4 regions of the Pseudomonas sp. NPDC090752 genome follow, and region 4 is predicted to be linked to each of the others. Evidence: predicted binding sites of a transcription regulator. Region 4 holds the regulator's gene; each other region holds the start of a gene.

Region 1 (4,188 bases), on a different contig from region 4:
GGCCAAGCGCGCCGCGCAGGTCAACCCCAAGGCCATCTCCGCCACCGACGACGTCAAACCGGGGCTGGAACCGCACCAGACCACGCACTTCTCGATCGTCGACAAGGAGGGCAACGCGGTCTCCAACACCTACACCCTCAACCTCGACTACGGCAGTGGTGTAGTGGTGAAGGGCGCGGGCTTCCTGCTCAACGACGAGATGGACGACTTCAGCGCCAAGCCGGGTGCGGCCAACGCCTTTGGCGTGGTCGGCGGTGATGCCAACGCCATTGCTCCCGGCAAGCGCATGCTGTCGTCCATGAGCCCGAGCCTGATGACCCGCGATGGCAAGGTCGAACTGGTGATCGGCACGCCAGGTGGTTCGCGGATCTTTACCTCGATCTTCCAGGTGATGAACAACCTTTACGACTATGGCATGCCGCTGGAGAAGGCGGTGGCGGCGCAGCGTGTGCATCATCAGCTGCTGCCAAAGGACACCATTTACTTCGACAGCTACGCGCCCCTGACCGGGCCAGTGGCGGATGGCCTGAAGAAAATGGGCTATGTGCTGGAGGATCAGGGCTGGGAGATGGGGGATATCCAGGCGATCCGGGTGAGCGGGGCGAAGCTTGAGACGGCTTCGGATCCGCGTGGGCGTGGGGTGGGGATGGTCGTCAAATAGTTCTGTTCAGGCAGGACTGACCTCTTCGCGGGGCAAGCCCGCTCCCACAAATCCCGCGCCGGCTCTAAGCCTTGCGCATATCCTGTGGGAGCGGGCTTGCCCCGCGAAAGCTACCTAAAGGTCAGACGCGGAACTGACTGACCAGCATCTGCAAGTGCCCACCCAGGCGCGCCAGCTCAACACTGGACGCTGCGGTTTCATCACTGGCCGCCGCCGTCTGCTCCGACACATCGCGCACATTCAGAATACTGCGGCTGATTTCTTCAGCCACTGCACTCTGCTGCTCGGCCGCCGCAGCAATCTGCTGGTTCATCGACTGGATGCTCGACACCGTGCTGGTGATGTTTTCCAGCGAAGACCCGGCCTTGCGTGCCAGCTCGACGCTGCTGTCGGTCAAAGTGCGGCTGCCCTGCATGGCGTTGGCCACCTGCTGGGTGCCGTGTTGCAGGCCAGCCACCAGTACTTCGATTTCTTCGGTGGACTTCTGCGTACGCTGGGCCAGCCCGCGTACTTCGTCAGCGACGACAGCAAAGCCACGGCCAGCCTCGCCAGCGCGGGCGGCTTCGATCGCGGCGTTGAGTGCCAGCAGATTGGTCTGCTCGGCCACCGACTTGATCACATCCATCACGCTGCCGATCTTCTGGCTCTCCTGCTGCAGCGAATTCATGGCTTCGGTGGAGCGGTGCACTTCCGCAGCCAGGCGTTCGATCTGGCTGATCGCTTCGCCCACCACGCGGTCACCCGCGCGCGCCTCTTCGTCGGCACCGGTCGCAGCATGCGAAGCCTGCTCGGCATTGCGCGCGACTTCCTGAACGGTCGCGGCCATTTCGTGCATGGCCGTGGCCACCTGGTCGGTTTCGACCTTCTGGCTATTGGCACCGGCGCTGGTCTGCTCGGTGACCGCCGACAGCTCTTCGGCGGCGCTGGCAATCTGCGTGACACCGTCACGGATACCGCTGATCAGCTCGCGCAGGGTGGTGCCCATGCGCGCGATGCCTTGTTGCAGCACGCCGATTTCGTCGCGGCGGGTGATGCGCATGTCGTGGGTCAGGTCGCCGCCGGCGATACGCTCCACGGCCTGCAGGGTCTCGCGCAGGGGGCGGGTGATCTGGCGGGTGATGATGACGGCCGCCAATACGCCGGCGAGCAACGCCAGTAGCGTGGCGATGGTCTGCAGGCTACGGGCCTGGGCGCTCTCGGCGTCACGACGGTCGATCTGGATCTTGTACAGCGCGTCGCTGCGCTTGACGATGTCGGCGCCCTGCACGGTCATTTCCGCGCGGGACGTGGTGATTTCCGCGACCGCATCGCGGAACTGGCGCACCGCCTCGCGGTAGGCCTGGACAGACTGTTCGAACTGCTGCACGCGGGTGGCATCGGATGGCAGCTGGCGCTTGAGATTGTCGATCTCAACCAATGCCGACTCCAGTTGGCGCAGGGCCGCCTGTTCGTTGGCCGCGCTGTTGTCGGCGATGTAGCCGCGCACGTCGATACGCACTTGCAGCAGTTGCTGACGCACCTTGCTGATCAGCTGATACTGAGCCAGGCGCACGCTGTCGGCATCCGGGCGGGCCATGACGTCCTGGCTGAGGGTTTCCATGGCCTCGTCGGCCTTGGCCGCCGATACGTTCATCGCCTCACGGGCGGCCAGGGAGTTCTTGTAGCCAGCGCGCATCTTGTTCAACGAGACCTTGTACTCGCTGATGGTCTGACCCAGCTCTTTCAGCAGCTTGACGTTTTCCGGGCTCTTGAAGGTGCTGACCAGGTGTTCTTGCTGCTTGCTGAACGCGTCCAGCTTGGCCTGGGTGTTGGCGGCCGCAGCATCGTCGCCATTGGCGATCATGTACTGCAGGCGCGCAATACGCATGTCGGTCAGGTCCTTGTTGAGCTGGCCGATATCACCCATCCAGTTGCTGCGGTCGATCAGGCTGCCCAGGCTGGTCCAGCCGGTCAGGGCCAGCAGGCCGGTAAGGACCAGCACCAGGCCGAAGCCCAGGCCGAGTTTGAGGTTGACGCTGATGTTGGCGAACCAGCTGTTCATGCACGCTCTCCAGAAAGAATTTCGCTCACTTGATCATTGTTCGATCGCGAGGCGTTGTTGTTCTGGATGCCCGCTGTATCGTGCAGGGGTTATCGGCACGTGGCAGCGAAGCTGAAACGCTTTTTCAGCTGATTTGTAACTCTATGAAACCCCTGGCAATTTAATCGGCCTTCGGTCAAAGGCTACGCGCACTGAAGGTATCGCAGCTGTTCACATCACCCTGGGCAAACCCAGCCTTGAACCAGCGCACCCGCTGCGCCGAAGTGCCGTGGGTAAACGAGTCCGGCACCACGCGCCCCTGGCCCTTCTGCTGCAAGCGGTCATCACCAATGGCGTTGGCCGCATTCAGCGCTTCCTCGACATCCCCGGGTTCCAGCCAATTCAGGCGTTGCTGCGCCTGATAGGCCCAGACGCCGGCCAGGCAGTCGGCCTGCAATTCCTGGCGTACCAGCAAGCCATTGTCGCCCTCCATGCGTTGCCCTGCGCGCCGCGCGGCATCGACCTTGGCCGACACCCCGAGCAAGGTCTGCACATGGTGGCCGATCTCGTGGGCGATCACGTAGGCCTGGGCGAAGTCGCCGGCAGCGGCGAAGCGGGTTTCCATCTCGCGGAAGAACGACATGTCCAGGTACACGCGCTGGTCCGCCGGGCAGTAGAACGGGCCCACTGCCGCCGAGGCGAAACCGCAGGCGGAATTCACCTGGCCGCTGAACAGCACCAGCTTGGGGTCGCGGTACTGTTTGCCTGCCTGGGAGAACAGGGCTTTCCAGGTGTCTTCGGTGTCGCCGAGGATCGACGCGACGAACTGCGCCTGTTCGTCGTTGGCCGCCGGCGCCTTGTTGTCCGCGCCGCTGGGGGCCTGCTGCTGTTGCTCCATCTGCCCGGTGAGCTGGCCGAGAATCTGCAGCGGGTCCTGGCCGGTCAGCCAGCCGATGCCGACGATCAACAGGATTGCGCCGAGCCCCAGCCCCTTGCCGCCGCCAAAGCGCATGCCACCGCCGCCGCCACCTTCGCCACGGGCATCGACCACGTTGTCGCTGCGCCGGCCTTTTCGCCATTCCATCAGATCCACTCCCAAGCATGAAACATGAAGTCAAAGATTAGTTCACCTCAGCCAAACGGACTAATGCATAACCATTTGGTTAAGTAACGGACCGCTGAATTCAATATTCATCCCGTGCGACTTATCCGAAACTGCATGTCCGCCTGCCAAGCCCAGGTGTTCAGATAATTCCAAGAGAGGAAAACGGCATGCCCGCCCAGGACAACAGCCGCTTCGTGATCCGTGATCGCAACTGGCACCCCAAAGCCTTGACCCCCGACTACAAGACGTCCATTGCCCGCTCGCCGCGCCAGGCGCTGGTCAGTATCCCGCAGTCGATCAGCGAAACCACCGGCCCGGACTTTACTCACCTGGGTTTCGGCGCCCATGACCATGACCTGCTGCTGAACTTCAACAACGGCGGCCTGCCGATCGGCGAGCGCA
Region 2 (4,188 bases), on a different contig from region 4:
ACGGTGCCGCTGTACTATTGCCTGGCCACACGGGGCAAGGCCGTGAAGGCTGTGGGGGCTGTTAGCGTCAACGACTGATAGAGTTGAGTTGTCGCTATTGGCGCTGCTTCGCAGCCCATCGCAGGCAAGCCAGCTCCCGCAGGTAAAGCACTGGATTCAAAAACTGTGCAGTACCTGTGGGAGCTGGCTTGCCTGCGATGGGCCGCAGAGCGGCCCCATGTGCTTCAGATCAAACCTTGAACTGCGCCACCATGCCATTCAGATCCACCGCCAATCGCGACAGGTCCTGCGCCGCCGCACTGGTCTGATTGGCCCCCGCCGAAGTCTGCATCGCCAGATCGCGAATGTTCACCAGGTTGCGATCCACCTCCCGCGCCACCTGCGCCTGTTCCTCCGAAGCACTGGCGATCACCAGGTTGCGCTGGTTGATCGATGCAATCGCCTCGGCAATCACCTCCAGCGCCTGCCCGGCGCCCTGCGCCACTTCCAGTGTACCGGTCGCCCGACCCTGACTGCTGTGCATGGCCGTCACCGCACGCTCGGTACCGTTCTGGATCCCGGCAATCATCTGCTCGATCTCCGCCGTGGACTGCTGAGTGCGGTGAGCAAGGGCGCGTACCTCGTCTGCCACTACGGCGAATCCACGGCCGGCCTCGCCGGCACGCGCAGCTTCGATGGCGGCATTGAGTGCCAGCAGGTTGGTCTGCCCGGCAATCGCGCCGATCACATCGAGCACGCGGCTGATCTCGTTGGCATTGTTAGCCAACTGCTCGATCTCGGCGGAGGTGCCGGTGACGTCATCGACCAGGTGCTGGATCGAGGCCAGTGCCTGGTTGACCTGCTCGCGGCCATCGCGGGTGGTGCGGTCAGCGCCCTGGGAGGCATCGGCAGTGCTCACCGCATTGTTCGCCACCTCTTCGACGGCAGCGGTCATCTGATTCACGGCAGTGGCCGCCTGGTCGATTTCCGCGCTTTGCTGATGCAGACCGCGGCTGGTGTCTTCCGTCACGGTGTGCAGTTCTTCCGAGGCCGAGGCCAGCTGGTCGGACGAGGCGGCGATCTTGCGCAGGGTGTCGCGCAGGCTGGCCTGCATCTGGCTCAGGGCGCGCAGTAGCAGAGCCGGCTCATCGCGGCCGGTGACCTGGATGTCCTGGGTCAGGTCGCCGGTGGCCACGCGTTCGGCCACGGCCACGGCATCGGCCAGCGGCACGACGATGCTGCGGGTGAGGGCGGTGGCAATGGCGGCCAGGGCGAGCATGATCACCAGCAGCGCGCCAATGACGGCAGTAAAGGCTTCGTCGGCCACGTCGCTGCTGCGTTGCGAGGCGTGCTCAGCGCCGTTGCCGTTGTAGCTGATCAGTGCCGTCATGGCCTTCATCATGCCGTCGGCGTACTGGGTGAGCGGGCCGGCAATTTGTTGCTTGGCTTCGGCCATGCGGCCGGCGGCAATGTCCTGCAGCACGCGGGCTTGCAGTTCGAGGTACTGCTGATGGGCGGCATTGAAGGTAGTGAACAGGGCGCGGTCATCGGCAGCGATGATGGTCGCCTCATAGTCCTTCAAGCCATCGTTGAGCTGTTGGTTGATGCCTTTGAGCAGGTCGATGTTGCGCAGGCGCTCGCTGGGGCTGTCATCCAGCGCGGCGCGCAGGGTGACGGCGCGGGCGCGGCCGAGGTTGGTGCTGATTTCACTGAGGGCGACCACGGCGGGCATCCAGGTCACGCGGATTTCATCCGTGGCCTCGTCCATCTGCCGGGTTTCGTAGAGTGCGGTAAGGCCCATGGCCAGGACCAGAACGCCCAACAGGGCGAATGCGCTTGCCGCGCGAGTGCCGATCTTCATATTCCGTAACTGCATGGAATGCTCCTTGACGGTGGCGTGCAGGCGCCAAGAGCATGGACGGAAGGCCGGGTCACCGGGGTGATGCCAGGCTCTCGATGCGCTGCGGATTTAAGTGTGTGCCTCACCCTTTTGAATAGTTTTTGATTTGAATGATGCCACATGGCCACCATTATTGACCAGTTATTCAATGTAACGACCAGAACTGACAAAACCGTAATTTGTTGACGGTTTTGTCAGGAAATTGCGCTTAAACGATGGCGATTGCCGGGTCTGCGGCAGCCAGTGCCAAGGCGCGATCAGCGGCTGGCGGGTAGATCCACATTCCGTTGATCTGGCGCTTGAGGTTCTTGCCTTCCTGGCCCTCGAGTTTCAGTTCGCGCTCCCAGCCTTCGCTAAAAGCCGCACCCCAGCCACCGAGGTCCAGGCAGGTGACGTACTTGGGCTGGCGGTAGATCACCGGCTGTTCGCCGAGCAGGTCGGCCATGGCGTTGTTGCCCGAGTGGCGACCCATGGGGATGGCGTGCTGGCAGGTCATCAGGGCGTGGTTGCCCAGTTCGTCGACGGCAGCCCAGGCGGTGTCGCCGGTGGCATAGATGTGTGCCTGGCCGATCACCTTCAGATGGTCGTCGACCTTGAGGCGGCCGAAGTTGTCACGTTCGCCGGCCACTTGCGCGGTCAGCGGGCTGGCCTTGACGCCCACGGTCCAGATCACGGTCTTGCTGGCGATGTACTCGCCGTTGTCCAGGGTCACGCCACCGGCATCGACCGCGACCACCGAGGTACCGGCCAGCCACTCGACACCCGCGTGCTCGCAGGCGGCGACGATCGCTGGGGTGATGCCCGCGCCCAGCGCTTCGCCAACCTTGGCGCCACGGTCGACCACCAGCACACGCACAGCTGCGTCGCCGAGGACGGCGCGCAAGCGGTCGGGCATTTCGGTGGCCGTCTCGATGCCAGTAAAGCCACCGCCGCACACCACCACGGTGTTGCGTGCCGGCGAGGCGGGCAGGGCAGCCAGGCCCGCCAGGTGCTGCTCAAGGTGCACGGCCGACTCCATTTGGTCGACATCGAAGGTGTGCTCGGCCAGGCCAGGGACTGCCGGGCGTGCTACCTGGCTGCCGGCGGCGAGGATCAGGCGGTCGTAGGCGATCTGCTGCAGTTGGCCATTGGCATCAATGAAGCTGACGCTGCGCGCTGCGCTGTCGATGGCCTGGGCATGGCCTTCGATGAACTGCACGCCCACGGCTTCGAACAACTCACCCAGCGGCGCCTTCATGCCATGCACATCGGCTTCGTAGAAGCGCGGGCGGATGCGCAGTTCCGGCTGAGGGGCCAGCACGCTGATGCTCAGGTCGTCGCGCTGGGCCTGGTCGAGCAGTCGGGCGGCGCTCAAGGCGCTCCATACACCGGCAAAGCCGGCACCGATGATCAGGATGTTCGATTTCATGAAGGTGCTCCTTGGGTAATGGGGCTTCGAGGCTTTTGTGTCTCTCGAATAACTACGACTGTATTGATCGTAGTTATTGCCTGCAAGCTTTTTTTGCGTTCAACGCGTGGCCTTGTCGCTGGTGAAACCGCTGAAAAGCCAGTTTATCTAGGGTTTATGGGTTTCTTACTGGGTTAGGGTGGCGACGGGCGGCGCTTTGACACTTTGCCAATACCTGTCGACCAGCGTACTATTTGCGACAAATCTAGTCGGAGATTGCTATGTCGCTCTACAGTGCGGGTGTCGAATACGGCATCCATTGCCTGCTGTACCTGGTGGACGAGCGTGGGGACACCCGCGAGTCCAGCGTCCGCGATCTGGCAGAGCTGCAGGGCGTGCCGCAGGAATACCTGGCCAAGGTCTTCACCAAGCTGGCCCGTGCCAAGCTGGTCGCTGCGACTGAAGGCGTGCGCGGGGGCTTTCGCCTGGCCCGACCGTCTGACGAAATCACCGTGCTGGATATCGTCACTGCCATCGACGGACCGAAAAAGATCTTTGACTGCCGCGAGATCCGCGAGCGCTGCACGCTGTTCGAAGGCTCGCCACCGGGCTGGGCGACCGAAGGCACCTGTGCGATACATGCAGTGATGCTGGGCGCGCAGAAGCGTATGGAAGAGGCGCTGGCGCAACAGACCATTCTCGACCTGACGCGGCGCTTCGGGCGTAAGGCGCCGGCGGAATTTGGCCAGCAGGTCAACGACTGGATGGGCGAGCGGCGGATCCCTGCGAGCCAGTCTTGAAAAGGCGGTGGAGCCTCAGCGCGCCTCGTGTTGCCTGCGGTACGCCCCTGGCTGCACGCCCACCGCTTTGGCAAACGCGCGGGTGAATGCCGCCACCGACTGATACCCCACCTGAGCACCCA
Region 3 (4,188 bases), on a different contig from region 4:
TTGTCGGCGGCATTGGACCCACGGGTGGATGAGCAGACCGTGCAGGACGTGATGCAGGCGCCGGTGGCGGCTGAGGATACTGAGGTGGAGGAGAAGGCTGAGCCTGTGGCTGAGGCCCCGGCGGGGGATGAGGTCAGTAAGTCGGTTTGAGCCTTGTGCCGGCCTCTTCGCGGGGCAAGCCCGCTCCCACAGTTAAGTCTGCAGTGAACCTGTGGGAGCGGGCTTGCCCCGCGAAGAGGCCGGCACAGGCACTTAACAAACAAAAACGCCACCCAATGGGTGGCGTTCGCACATTCAGCCAACGATCAATAATCGTCCTTGTCGAACCGCCGCGCCTCACGCTGCAGCTGGTACACAAAACTCTCGATCTTGCGCTGCGCCTGCCCATTGAGGTTATGGAAGCGCACGCCTGCGAAAGTGGTGTTGATGCGTTCTTCATGGTGCAAGTGACGCAGTTCGACCATGGTGTCGACCAGCCCCAGCGGGTTACCGGCCTTGAAGCGTTCGTACACCTGGCCCAGTTGCAGGCGGTCTTCGACATTGCCATCGAAGCGCAGTTTGCAGCCGGTGGCGGAGATGTCCAGCAGCTTGCCGCGCAGGGCTCCATTGCCCTTGAGGTGGGCGCCGTCGAGGATCACATCGACCAATTGCGACAGCTTCAGCGCAGCGCGGAAGGCATTGCGCCGCTGGTGGTAAGTCATCTCTTCGGGCATCGCCCCACGGTACGAGCGGTGGCCGTCGACTTCGGTAACCTTCAGTTCGTGGTTGCATTCCCAGGCGATACGCACGCCGTCATGAAAGCCTTCGACGCGGAACGGTTCACCGTTCTCGATGTACTTTTCGCCATCGCGCGGGATCATCTCGTCCAGCGCCAAGGTATTGCTGTCACGGTCCACGTGCACCACGTAGCTCTGGAATCGCTGGCTGCGCTCATGGAAGGTGATGATCAGAGGGTCGTGGCTGTCCTGCAGCTGGCGCAGGTTGGCCGCGATCTCCAAAGGCGTGTTCAGCACCTTCGGCGGTTGCGGGGCATCGGTCTCATTGAACACGGGTTATCAATCTCCAGGCAAAAACGGCACACGCAAGTAACGGCATTTTGCCAGTATGTTCCGTGCCTTGATAGAACTAATCACACTTGGCTGAGCGCCCGGGGCTTGGCCAGTGGTGATGTGGCGCCACGGCTGTCGTAGAGCGACGGCGAATCGCCGCCCATGAGGATTCTGATCTGGTTGGCCGTGACGTGTTGCTGAACCTGGATGATCCGGCCATTGGTCTCGTTGACCTTCTGGCAGGCGTCCATCAACTGGGTCAGCGCATTGAGCTGCTGCATGATCACTTCACCATTGGGCGACTGCGCGGCCACGGCCTGCACCCCGGCGCGGTCGGCGCTGAAGCCGAGGCTGGCGAGCAGGTTGTTGCGACGGATGCCTTGCTGCTCCAACAGGACGATCAGCGATTGCTTGCGGGCCAGGATGCCCTCCAGCGGTGCCATGTCGCGGCCGTGCAGGGCGACTGCTTCCTGTTGTAGCAGGTCGAGCAGTTCCTGAGTCGGTGCGATGTCGTCTTCGATCAGTTGCAGCAATGTGATGTCGTGCATGGCTAACTCTTGGCTTTTATAGCGTCCGTGAAGTCAGCGCGCCGAACGGTCAGCGCTGGGCTTCGAAATCGAGCAGTTTGCTGGCGACCCGGCCGGCATCGACCTGGTAGCTGCCGTCTGCGATCGCCTGTTTCAACTGTGCCACGCGGGCATTGTCGACAACGGGCTGGTCGCGCAGCTTGTCGCTGATCTTCTGCAACTGCTGGGCCTCTTGGCTGAGGTGTACCGCTTCTCCGCTGGCGCTGGCGCTGGCGCTTTTCGGCGCTTCACCGGTTTCGCCAGGCTTCTCGGCGGTGCCGGGTGCGGCATTGCCGCGAACGCCGCCCGTGACGGACGGAGAATTATTCAAACGACTGAAGTCGATGACCATGATCAGAAACCTCTGGGTATTTGGACGCTTACCTTGTTTTCGGCCAGCCCGAAATAAACTTTAGGCACAAATGCTCACGCCTGTCGGCAAGCTCGCGAACCCGTGTTCTGACACAGTTTAGGAAAAGCGGTTCCACACTGCCAGCTGAATCTACATGGCCACCTCGACCTGTCCAGGGCCGGTAACCCGGGCTTTTACCACCCGTTGCGAATTGAGGTTGCGCACGCGGATCTGTTCGTTCTGGCCGCCTTTGCTCAAGGCCTCACCGGGCATGCGCACGCTGAGGCTGCCGCTGCGGGCAGTGATCACCACATGGTCGCCCTTGCGCACCACTTCAGCCTGTTCCAGGTGTTGCGGGGTGAGTACCTGGTCGATCACGGTCGGGCGCAGCATCTTCATGCCCACGGCCTGATCGAGCTCGCTGAGAAAACCCTGGGTGAGGGTGCCGACATCGCGTTCGCGCAGGGCCACGTCATTTTCACCGACGATATCCTGGCGCCTGAGCGGGCGGGTCACCACCACCACGTCGCGGAACAGCCGCACGGTTGCCGGAACGAAAATGGTCCACGGTGCGCTGCCATCGCAGCGTACCCGCACGGTCACCCGGCCCAGGGGTTGCGCCGGGCTTTCCAGCGAGGCGTCCAGCTGCTGGCTGCACAGCGGCATGCGCAGGCGCGGGTCCAGCGGGTTGACCTGGATCTCGTAGCGCCCCGGCGTCTGGGTGGTCGCCAGGTAATCCTCGACGGTAAATTCAAGAAACCCTTGGGTGACACCGATAAGCTGTTCAGGCAAGGTAACCGCGTCCGCCAGCGTACGCGCGCCGGGCGCCAGCAGGCAGAGCACGGCCAGTGAGCCACTCAGCAGGCGCGTCAGTCGTCGGAAAATTGTCGTTTTCATATGCATGGCGCTCAAAAAAGCAAAGCCCGTGCCGACTCGCTGTAAGAGTTGCTACGAAATGGCACAGAGAAGAAGGAGTCAGGCATGGCGGGGGTAATGGATTCAGTCAACCAGCGCACACAGCTGGTTGGGCAGAATCGCCTGGAATTGCTGCTGTTCCGCCTCAATGGCGCGCAGCTGTACGGGATCAACGTGTTCAAGGTTCGCGAGGTGTTGCAGTGCCCGGAACTGACCGTGCTGCCCAAGTCCCACCCGGTGGTGCGCGGCGTGGCCAACATTCGCGGCGCGACCATCCCGATCCTCGACCTGTCGATGGCCACCGGGCTGCCCGGGTTGAAGGAAGAAACACGCAACAGCTTCGTGATCATCACCGAGTACAACACCAAGACCCAGGGTTTTCTGGTGCATTCGGTCGAGCGCATCGTCAACATGAACTGGGAAGCGATCCATCCACCACCCAAGGGCACTGGCCGTGACCACTATCTGACGGCGGTCACCCGGGTGGACGACCGCATGGTCGAGATCATCGACGTGGAAAAGGTGCTGGCCGAGGTGGCGCCGTCGTCCGAGCAGGTCTCTGTCGGCGTGGTCGATGCCGAGACCCAGGACAAGGCCGTGCTGCTGCGGGTGCTGACCGTCGACGACTCGTCGGTGGCGCGCAAGCAGGTCAGCCGCTGCCTGCAGACCGTGGGCGTGGACGTGGTGGCGCTCAATGACGGCCGCCAGGCCCTGGACTACCTGCGCAAGCTGGTGGACGAGGGCAAGAAGCCGGAAGAAGAATTCCTGATGATGATTTCCGACATTGAAATGCCGGAAATGGACGGCTACACGCTGACGGCGGAGATCCGCAGCGATCCGCGCATGCAAAAATTGCATATCTGCCTGCATACTTCGCTGTCCGGGGTATTCAACCAGGCGATGGTGAAGAAAGTCGGCGCCGATGACTTCCTGGCCAAGTTCAAGCCGGACGACCTGGCCCAGCGCGTGGTCGACCGGATCAAGGCAACGCATTGAAGCCGCCGGGGGCTTGCTCCCGGCACCAGTGATTGAAAAGAGGCCGCAGTAGTGTCTACGGGTAATTTGGATTTCGAACAGTTCCGGGTCTTCCTGGAGAAAGCCTGTGGCATCCTGCTGGGCGAGAATAAGCAGTACCTGGTGGCCAGCCGCCTGAACAAGCTGATGGAGCAGCAGGGCATCAAGAGCCTGGGCGAACTGGTGCAACGCATCCAGGCCCAGCCGCGTGGCGGCCTGCGCGAGCAGGTGGTCGATGCGATGACCACCAACGAAACCCTGTGGTTTCGCGATACCTATCCGTTCGAAGTGC
Region 4 (4,188 bases):
GCATCGGAGCCGTTGATCGAGCCGCACGTGGAGACGCCAGCCGCAGCTGCCCCGGCCGCTCCCGCGCCGGTCGACCCTCGGTTGTTCGATGCCATGCGCTCGGAACTGTCTGGCCTGCGCGAACTGCTGGAAGTGCAGCTCGGCTCGTTGGCCTGGAACCAGCTGCAGGGCAGCAAGCCGGCCCAGGCCAACCTCTGGCGCCGTTTGCAGCGCATTGGCCTGTCCGGCCCGATTGCCCGCGAACTGCTCGAACTCACCCAGGAAATCGAAGAGCCGCGCCATGCCTGGCGCATGTTGCTGGCGCACCTGGCGCGGATGATCGAGGTGCCCGAGGTCGAGCCGATCGAAGAGGGCGGTGTGATCGCCATGGTCGGCCCCGCCGGCATGGGCAAGACCACCACCCTGGCCAAGCTCGCCGCGCGCTATGTACTCAAGTATGGCCCGCAGAACCTGGCCTTGGTGAGCATGGACAGCTTCCGCATCGGTGCCCAGGAACAGCTCAAGACCCTGGGGCGCATCCTCAACGTGCCGGTGACCTATGTCGACCCGGGACAGTCGCTGGCCCAGGCGCTGGAGCCGCTGCTGCGCAAGCGCGTAGTACTGATCGACACCGCCGGCCTGCAGGCCAGCGACCCGGCCCTGCGCATGCAGCTGGAAAGCCTGGCCAGCCGCGGCATCGCCTCACAGAATTACCTGGTGCTGGCCACCACCAGCCAGAAGCAGGTGCTGACCGCCGCCTACCACAGCTACAAGCGCTGCGGCCTGGCCGGTTGCATCTTGACCAAACTCGATGAAACGGCGAGCCTCGGCGATGTGCTGAGCCTGGCCATCAGTCATGAACTGCCCGTGGCCTACCTCACCGATGGCCCGCGCATTCCTGACGACCTGCACTTGCCGCGGGCGCACCAACTGGTGACTCGAGCCGTGAATGTGCAGTTGCAGGACGAGCCCAGCGAAGAGGCCATGGCCGACATGTTCGCTGATCTCTATCACAACCCACGGCGAGCGGGTTGATGAAGCGTGTGCAAAATACCTACACCAAGGGGGCTGCTGCATCGCCCCTCGTGTGGCTTGGGTCCAAGCGAGACAAGGTAAACAACGAACATGGGTAGCATGCATCCCGTACAGGTGATCGCCGTAACCGGTGGCAAAGGTGGCGTCGGCAAGACTAACGTTTCAGTGAACCTGTCCCTGGCACTGGCCGAGCTCGGCCGCCGGGTCATGCTGCTGGACGCCGACCTGGGCCTGGCCAATGTCGACGTGTTGCTGGGCCTGACCCCGAAACGCACCCTGGCCGATGTCATTGAAGGGCGCTGCGAGCTGCGCGACGTGCTGCTGCAGGGGCCCGGCGGTGTACGCATCGTGCCGGCGGCCTCCGGCACCCAGAGCATGGTGCACCTGGCGCCGGCCCAACATGCCGGGCTAATCCAGGCCTTCAGCGAGATCGGCGACAACCTCGACGTGCTGGTGATCGACACCGCTGCGGGTATTGGTGACTCAGTAGTCAGCTTCGTCCGCGCGGCGCAGGAGGTGCTGCTGGTGGTGTGCGACGAACCCACTTCGATCACTGACGCCTACGCGCTGATCAAACTGCTCAACCGCGACTACGGGATGAACCGTTTCCGCGTGTTGGCCAACATGGCGCAGAGCCCGCAGGAAGGTCGCAATCTGTTCGCCAAGCTGACCAAGGTCACCGACCGCTTCCTCGATGTCGCCCTGCAATACGTCGGCGCCGTGCCGTACGACGAGTGTGTGCGCAAGGCAGTGCAAAAGCAGCGGGCGGTCTACGAGGCCTTCCCGCGCTCCAAATGCGCGCTGGCGTTCAAGGCCATTGCGCAGAAGGTCGACAGCTGGCCGTTGCCAGCCAACCCGCGCGGGCACCTGGAGTTCTTCGTCGAGCGCCTGGTACAGCCCACCAGTGCAGGGCCAGTGCTATGAGTGCAAGCGGTTTCAAGATGTACAGCAAGGCGTCCAAGGACGCCCAGTACGAACTGATCGAACGCTACGCCCCGCTGGTCAAGCGCATTGCCTACCACCTGCTGGCGCGCCTGCCGGCCAACGTGCAGGTCGAAGACCTGATCCAGGCCGGCATGATCGGCCTGCTGGAAGTCGCCAACAAGTACGACGCCAGCAAGGGCGCGAGCTTTGAAACCTACGCCGGCATCCGCATCCGCGGCGCCATGCTCGACGAGGTGCGCAAGGGCGACTGGGCGCCACGTTCGGTGCACCGCAACACCCGCATGGTCAGCGACGCGATGCGCGCCGTTGAAGCCAGAACCGGCCGCGACGCTAAAGATCATGAAGTTGCTGCCGAACTTCAATTGAGTCTCGATGATTACTACGGGATTTTGAACGATACCCTGGGCAGCCGCCTGTTCAGTTTCGACGACCTGTTGCAGGACGGCGAGCACGAAGGGCTGCACGAGGATGGCGCCAGTGGCCAGGTCGAGCCGTCGCGCGACCTGGAGGACGAGCGCTTCCAGGCTGCACTGACCGATGCCATCGCCAACCTGCCGGAGCGTGAGCGGCTGGTCCTGGCGCTGTACTACGACGAAGAACTGAACCTCAAGGAAATCGGTGAGGTGCTGGGGGTCAGCGAATCGCGTGTCAGCCAGCTGCACAGCCAGTGCGCTGCACGCCTGCGCAGCCGCCTCGGGGAATGGCGGGCGCGTTGAGCTCGGGGTCGTTGCAGTCGTTTTCACGTTGTACCGAATTGATTGAATGCGCGCTCGGGGCCGAGCGTGTTAGAGACTGCTTGGAGGTCTAATTGAACAAAGACATGAAAATCCTCATCGTTGACGACTTTTCGACGATGCGGCGGATCATCAAGAACCTGCTGCGTGATCTGGGCTTCACCAACACCGACGAAGCCGACGACGGCACCACGGCGCTGCCGATGCTCGAAAGCGGCCATTACGACTTCCTGGTGACCGACTGGAACATGCCGGGCATGTCCGGTATCGACCTGCTGCGCAAGGTGCGTGCGCACGAGCGCCTGAAGGGTATGCCGGTGCTGATGGTGACCGCCGAAGCCAAGCGCGACCAGATCATCGAAGCGGCCCAGGCCGGGGTCAACGGCTACGTGGTCAAGCCGTTCACCGCGCAGGTACTCAAAGAAAAGATCGAGAAGATCTTCGAACGCGTCAACGGCTGAATCAGCTCAGGGGGCGCCATGGAATCAACACAAACATCTTTGGGGGAGTTCGAATCGACCCTGAAGAAGCATGCCCAGGAGTTGGTCGAAAGCCTGGAGAAGGGGCAGTTCGGCGAGGCGGTGCAGCTGATCCATCAGCTCAACCAGACCCGCGACCGGGGCCTGTACCAGGAAGTCGGCAAGCTGACCCGTGAGCTGCACAGCGCGATCGTCAGCTTCCAGATCGACCCGCGCATGCCGCAGGCCGAGGAGGTCTCGCAGATCACCGACGCCACCGAGCGTTTGTCCTATGTGGTCAAACTCACCGAAGGCGCCGCCAACCGCACCATGGACCTGGTCGAGGAGAGCACGCCGGTGCTCAACGAGCTGGCGGCTGAGGCGCAGAACCTGAGTGTCGACTGGCAGCGCTTCATGCGCCGCGAAGTTGCTGCGCCGGAATTCCGTGACTTGGTCAAGCGCGTCGACAGTTTCCTGACGCACAGTGCCGAAGGTAACCGCAAGGTGTCTGGCCACCTCAATGACATTCTGCTGGCCCAGGACTATCAGGACCTGACCGGGCAGGTGATCAAGCGGGTGACCACGCTGGTGACCGAAGTCGAAAGCAATCTGCTCAAGCTTGTGCTGATGGCCAGTCAGGTCGACCGTTTTGCCGGTATCGAACATGACCACCAGCAGCTACGTGCTGAAAAAGATGAAGAAAAATATCCGGCTCGGGGTGAAGGTCCGCAGATTCATGCCGATAAGCGTGAAGACGTCGTGTCCGGTCAGGACGATGTCGATGATCTGCTGTCCAGCCTGGGTTTTTGAGGAGCACGTTTAATGAGCTTCGGCGCCGATGAAGAAATCCTTCAGGATTTCCTGGTAGAAGCCGGCGAAATTCTTGAGCAACTGTCCGAGCAACTGGTCGAGCTGGAAAGCCGGCCCGACGATGCCGACCTGCTCAATGCGATCTTTCGCGGTTTCCACACTGTAAAAGGGGGCGCCGGCTTCCTCCAGCTCAACGAGCTGGTGGAGTGCTGCCATATCGCCGAGAA

What was found. Region 4 encodes FliA, which starts transcription of late flagellar genes. Its sites were predicted from a motif close to CTAAAGTTTNNNNNNNNNNNGCCGNTAA; they were not measured.
Region 1: a site for FliA is predicted at 2,792-2,819, ahead of ACZ6YA_RS24740 (methyl-accepting chemotaxis protein). Genes of this name have one in related genera too.
Region 2: a site for FliA is predicted at 2,030-2,057, ahead of ACZ6YA_RS19655 (methyl-accepting chemotaxis protein). Genes of this name have one in related genera too.
Region 3: a site for FliA is predicted at 2,004-2,031, ahead of flgM (flagellar biosynthesis anti-sigma factor FlgM). Genes of this name have one in related genera too.

What each region holds. Positions count from the first base shown of each region.
Region 1 covers NZ_JBVJLI010000027.1:25,914-30,101, forward strand. The annotation lists gene ggt (gamma-glutamyltransferase) at 1-661, shown strand, start outside; gene ACZ6YA_RS24740 (methyl-accepting chemotaxis protein) at 783-2,702, opposite strand; gene ypfJ (KPN_02809 family neutral zinc metallopeptidase) at 2,878-3,765, opposite strand; gene pcaH (protocatechuate 3,4-dioxygenase subunit beta) at 3,954-4,188, shown strand, end outside.
Region 2 covers NZ_JBVJLI010000015.1:111,656-115,843, reverse strand. The annotation lists gene ACZ6YA_RS19660 (purine-cytosine permease family protein) at 1-78, shown strand, start outside; gene ACZ6YA_RS19655 (methyl-accepting chemotaxis protein) at 230-1,855, opposite strand; gene ACZ6YA_RS19650 (NAD(P)/FAD-dependent oxidoreductase) at 2,088-3,287, opposite strand; gene ACZ6YA_RS19645 (RrF2 family transcriptional regulator) at 3,548-4,066, shown strand; gene ACZ6YA_RS19640 (AraC family transcriptional regulator) at 4,082-4,188, opposite strand, start outside.
Region 3 covers NZ_JBVJLI010000010.1:41,839-46,026, reverse strand. The annotation lists gene ACZ6YA_RS14975 (MFS transporter) at 1-150, shown strand, start outside; gene ACZ6YA_RS14970 (flagellar brake protein) at 306-1,049, opposite strand; gene ACZ6YA_RS14965 (flagella synthesis protein FlgN) at 1,130-1,597, opposite strand; gene flgM (flagellar biosynthesis anti-sigma factor FlgM) at 1,647-1,967, opposite strand; gene flgA (flagellar basal body P-ring formation chaperone FlgA) at 2,118-2,870, opposite strand; gene ACZ6YA_RS14950 (chemotaxis protein CheV) at 2,949-3,878, shown strand; gene cheR (protein-glutamate O-methyltransferase CheR) at 3,930-4,188, shown strand, end outside.
Region 4 covers NZ_JBVJLI010000001.1:8,332-12,519, forward strand. The annotation lists gene flhF (flagellar biosynthesis protein FlhF) at 1-1,014, shown strand, start outside; gene fleN (flagellar synthesis regulator FleN) at 1,105-1,938, shown strand; gene fliA (RNA polymerase sigma factor FliA) at 1,935-2,675, shown strand; gene ACZ6YA_RS00065 (chemotaxis response regulator CheY) at 2,780-3,154, shown strand; gene ACZ6YA_RS00070 (protein phosphatase CheZ) at 3,173-3,961, shown strand; gene ACZ6YA_RS00075 (chemotaxis protein CheA) at 3,974-4,188, shown strand, end outside.